2 regions of the Streptomyces sp. NPDC028635 genome follow, and region 2 is predicted to be linked to the other one. Evidence: predicted binding sites of a transcription regulator. Region 2 holds the regulator's gene; the other holds the start of a gene.
What was found. Region 2 encodes HrcA, which represses chaperone genes, less so after heat shock. Its sites were predicted from a motif close to TTNGCACTCNGNNNNNCNGAGTGCNAA; they were not measured.
Positions count from the first base shown of each region.

Region 1: a site for HrcA is predicted at 1,130-1,156, ahead of groL (chaperonin GroEL). Genes of this name have one in related genera too.

Region 1 is NZ_JBEZWX010000015.1:83,627-86,020, reverse strand. Features, by position in the region: gene thrC (threonine synthase) at 1-109, shown strand, start outside; gene AB0E88_RS18535 (MoaD/ThiS family protein) at 106-384, shown strand; gene AB0E88_RS18530 (cold-shock protein) at 793-996, shown strand; gene groL (chaperonin GroEL) at 1,316-2,394, shown strand, end outside.
Region 2 is NZ_JBEZWX010000039.1:24,592-26,985, forward strand. Features, by position in the region: gene AB0E88_RS29600 (MBL fold metallo-hydrolase) at 1-444, opposite strand, end outside; gene hrcA (heat-inducible transcriptional repressor HrcA) at 593-1,609, shown strand; gene dnaJ (molecular chaperone DnaJ) at 1,610-2,394, shown strand, end outside.

The DNA of each region.
Region 1 (2,394 bases), on a different contig from region 2:
CCTGAACACCGGCGACGGCCTGAAGACCCTGGACGCGGTGGCCGGCACCGGCCTGACCGCCACCATCCGCCCGACCCTGGACTCCTTCCGAGAGGCTGGCCTCGCATGAGCGTGACCGTTCGCATCCCCACCATCCTGCGCACCTACACCGGTGGCCAGGCCGAGGTGAAGGCCGAGGGGGCCACCCTCGCCGACGTCATCGCCGACCTGGAGAAGAACCACGCCGGCATCGCCGCGCGGGTGCTGGACGACCAGGGCAAGCTGCGCCGCTTCGTCAACGTGTACGTCAACGACGACGACGTGCGGTTCGAGCAGGGTCTGGAGACGGCCACCCCGGACGGCGCGGGCGTGTCGATCATTCCGGCGGTCGCCGGCGGCTGCTGACACGCAGAGTTCCCCGCATTGCCCCCTCCGTGAGAGAAACGGAGGGGGCAATTCCATGTGATTAGGCGCGGTAGAGTTGGGGAACGCGGCCCGGAATCGACGGGGGCGCGCTCTCATGAACCTGCTGCACGGGCGACAAGAAGTAGCCAAAGTACGCGGGTCTTTTGTCTTTTTTGCACCCTTTGTGTGGCCCGACTTGCTCGTAATTCAGGTGAATTCTCGCGAGATTTCGGACCGGGCCCGTCCAGAATTCTCGTCCGATTGACCTGTTGCAGACGGCAGTTGGACAGATACATTCAGCCGCGGTCGACGCGTTCCGGCGCACGCCCCCTCCCATCGGGGGGCGAGGTCTGACCCGGATCCGCGAAGTGTGGATCTGTGCAAGGGCCAGTAATAGGGGAGTTAGGCATGGCTCAGGGCACCGTCAAGTGGTTCAACGCGGAGAAGGGCTACGGCTTCATCGCGGTCGACGGTGGTGCGGACGTCTTCGTCCACTACAGCGCCATCCAGATGGACGGCTACCGCACCCTGGAAGAGGGCCAGCGGGTCGAGTTCGAGATCTCGCAGGGCCAGAAGGGTCCGCAGGCCGACATGGTTCGCGTCACCGCCTGAACGTTCATTCACGCACGAGGGGCCCGCACCACGCACAGGGTGCGGGCCCTTCCGCGTGCCCGGACGCCTGCCCGGACGGCTGCGGGGGCGTGTTCGCGGGTGGCTGATCGACCGGCCCGGACCCCGAGAGGCGCTTGCACTCGACCATGCCGAGTGCTAATCATTGCGTTAGCACTCTGAAGGTGAGAGTGACAACGTAAGGACCGGGTCGGTGAGGCCGGGGCCGGGCGGGGCAAGGAACCCGCGGGTCTTGGTCGTCCGTCGCGGGCGCGGGCGCGGTCCGAAGTAATCACCCCCAGTCCTGGAGGGACCACTTCACATGGCCAAGATCATCGCGTTCGACGAGGAGGCGCGGCGCGGCCTCGAGCGCGGCATGAACCAGCTCGCGGACGCCGTCAAGGTGACGCTCGGCCCCAAGGGCCGCAACGTCGTCCTCGAGAAGAAGTGGGGCGCGCCCACGATCACCAACGATGGTGTGTCCATCGCCAAGGAGATCGAGCTCGAGGACCCGTACGAGAAGATCGGCGCCGAGCTGGTCAAGGAAGTCGCCAAGAAGACGGACGACGTCGCCGGTGACGGTACGACCACCGCGACCGTGCTCGCCCAGGCCCTGGTCAAGGAAGGCCTGCGCAACGTCGCCGCCGGCGCCAACCCGATGGCTCTGAAGCGCGGTATCGAGAAGGCCGTCGAGGCCGTCTCCGCCGCCCTGCTGGAGCAGGCGAAGGACGTCGAGACCAAGGAGCAGATCGCCTCCACGGCCTCCATCTCCGCCGCCGACACCCAGATCGGCGAGCTGATCGCCGAGGCGATGGACAAGGTCGGCAAGGAAGGCGTCATCACCGTCGAGGAGAGCAACACCTTCGGCCTCGAGCTCGAGCTCACCGAGGGCATGCGCTTCGACAAGGGCTACATCTCCGCCTACTTCGCGACCGACATGGAGCGCATGGAGGCGGTGCTCGAGGACCCGTACATCCTCATCGCCAACTCCAAGATCTCCTCGGTCAAGGACCTGCTCCCGCTCCTGGAGAAGGTCATGCAGTCGGGCAAGCCGCTGCTGATCATCGCCGAGGACGTCGAGGGCGAGGCCCTGTCGACCCTGGTCGTCAACAAGATCCGCGGCACCTTCAAGTCCGTCGCCGTCAAGGCCCCGGGCTTCGGCGACCGCCGCAAGGCCATGCTCGGCGACATCGCCATCCTCACGGGCGGCGAGGTCATCTCCGAGGAGGTCGGCCTCAAGCTGGAGAACGCGACCCTGGACCTCCTGGGCCGCGCCCGCAAGGTCGTCATCACCAAGGACGAGACCACCATCGTCGACGGTGCCGGCTCCTCGGACCAGGTCGCGGGCCGCGTGAACCAGATCCGCGCCGAGATCGAGAACAGCGACTCCGACTACGACCG
Region 2 (2,394 bases):
CTGGCGGCCGCCGCCGAGGTCGAGCGTCCACTCGCCGCTGACCAGGTGGCCGACCGGCACCGGCACCCCCGCGGCCTCCTCGGCGGCCTCCGGGTCCAGGCCGGCCGTCACCGCGTCCGCCCGCAGCTCCTCCCGGCCGCGCGGGGTGAACGCGGACTCGATGCCGACCGCGCCGAAGATCTCGGCGGCCCGCACCGCGGAGGCACCGAGGACGTGGTCGAAGTGGGGGTGGGTGAACGCGAGATGGGTCACACCGTGCCCGGTGAGCCGTTCCGCCTCGGCACGCAGCCGGGCGCCCTCCGCGAGGCTCGACCCGGCGTCGACCATCAGTGCCGTGCCCGCGCCGACGATCAGCCCCGTCGTGCAGTCCCAGCCCGGCAGCCGGCACCGTCCGACCCCGGCCGCCAGCCGTTCCCACCCGAGCTCTTCCCAAGTAACCGTCATACCGCGACGCTAGCCGTACCGGCCGCGCGCGGACGACCAGCCTTGCCGGGGGCGTACCCCACCGCCGTACACTGGCCCGGGGACGTCTGGCACTCGGACGCGCAGAGTGCCAGGGACGATTCGAGGGAAGGCTCTGGAGGTGTGCGCCATGCTGAGTGAACGACGGCTTCAGGTGCTGCGCGCCATCGTCCAGGACTACGTGGGCACCGAGGAGCCGGTCGGTTCGAAGGCACTCACGGAGCGGCACAACCTCGGCGTCTCCCCGGCGACCGTCCGCAACGACATGGCGGCCCTGGAGGACGAGGGGTACATCGCGCAGCCGCACACCAGCGCGGGGCGCATCCCCACCGACAAGGGCTACCGGCTGTTCGTCGACAAGCTGGCCGGTGTGAAGCCGATGACCGGGCCGGAGCGGCGCGCGATCCAGAACTTCCTCGAGGGCGCCGTCGACCTCGACGACGTGGTGGCCCGTACCGTGCGGCTGCTGGCGCAGCTCACGCGGCAGGTGGCCGTCGTGCAGTACCCGTCGCTGACCCGCTCGACCGTGCGGCACGTGGAGCTGCTGTCGCTCGCGCCCGCCCGGGTGATGCTGGTGCTGATCACCGACACCGGCCGGGTGGAGCAGCGGATGGTGGACTGCCCGGCACCCTTCGGCGAGACCTCGCTGGCGGATCTGCGGGCCCGGCTGAACAGCCGGATCGCGGGCCGCCGGTTCACGGACGTGCCGAAGCTGGTGGAGGACCTGCCGGAGGCCTTCGACCCGGAGGACCGCGGCACGGTCTCGACGGTGCTGTCCACGCTGCTGGAGACGCTCGTCGAGGAGAACGAGGAACGGCTGATGATCGGCGGCACCGCCAATCTGACGCGTTTCTCGCACGACTTCCCCCTCACGATCCGGCCGGTGCTGGAGGCTCTGGAGGAGCAGGTCGTCCTCCTGAAGCTGCTCGGCGAGGCGAAGGATCCGGGCGTGACCGTCCGTATCGGTCATGAGAACGCCCACGTAGGACTCAACTCCACGTCCGTCGTGTCGGTCGGCTACGGTTCGGGCGGCGAGGCTGTCGCCAAGCTCGGCGTGGTCGGACCGACCCGCATGGACTACCCGGGAACGATGGGAGCGGTACGCGCAGTGGCACGGTACGTCGGACAGATCCTGGCGGAGTCGTAGGTGGCCACGGACTACTACGCCGTACTCGGCGTGCGCCGCGACGCGTCGCAGGATGAGATCAAGAAGGCGTTCAGGCGGCTCGCTCGCGAGCTGCACCCGGACGTCAATCCCGATCCGAAGACGCAGGAGCGGTTCAAGGAGATCAACGCCGCCTACGAGGTGCTGTCGGACCCGCAGAAGAAGCAGGTCTACGACCTCGGCGGCGACCCGCTCTCGCAGTCCGGCGGCGCCGGCGCGGGCGGCTTCGGCGCGGGCGGCTTCGGGAACTTCTCGGACATCATGGACGCGTTCTTCGGTACGGCGTCGCAGCGCGGACCGCGCTCGCGTACCCGCCGGGGCCAGGACGCGATGATCCGGGTCGAGGTCGAACTCGACGAGGCGGCCTTCGGCACCACGAAGGACATCCAGGTCGAGACCGCGATCGTCTGTTCCACCTGCTCGGGTGAGGGCGCCGCGCCGGGCACCTCCGCGCAGACGTGTGACATGTGCCGCGGCCGTGGTGAGGTCTCGCAGGTCACCCGGTCCTTCCTGGGCCAGGTCATGACCTCGCGGCCGTGCCCGCAGTGCCAGGGCTTCGGCACGATCGTGCCGAACCCGTGCCCGGAGTGCGCCGGTGACGGCCGGGTGCGCTCGCGGCGGACGCTGACGGTGAAGATCCCGGCCGGTGTCGACAACGGCACCCGCATCCAGCTCGCCGGTGAGGGCGAGGTCGGGCCCGGCGGCGGTCCCGCCGGTGACCTCTACGTCGAGATCCACGAGCTGCCGCACCCGACGTTCCAGCGGCG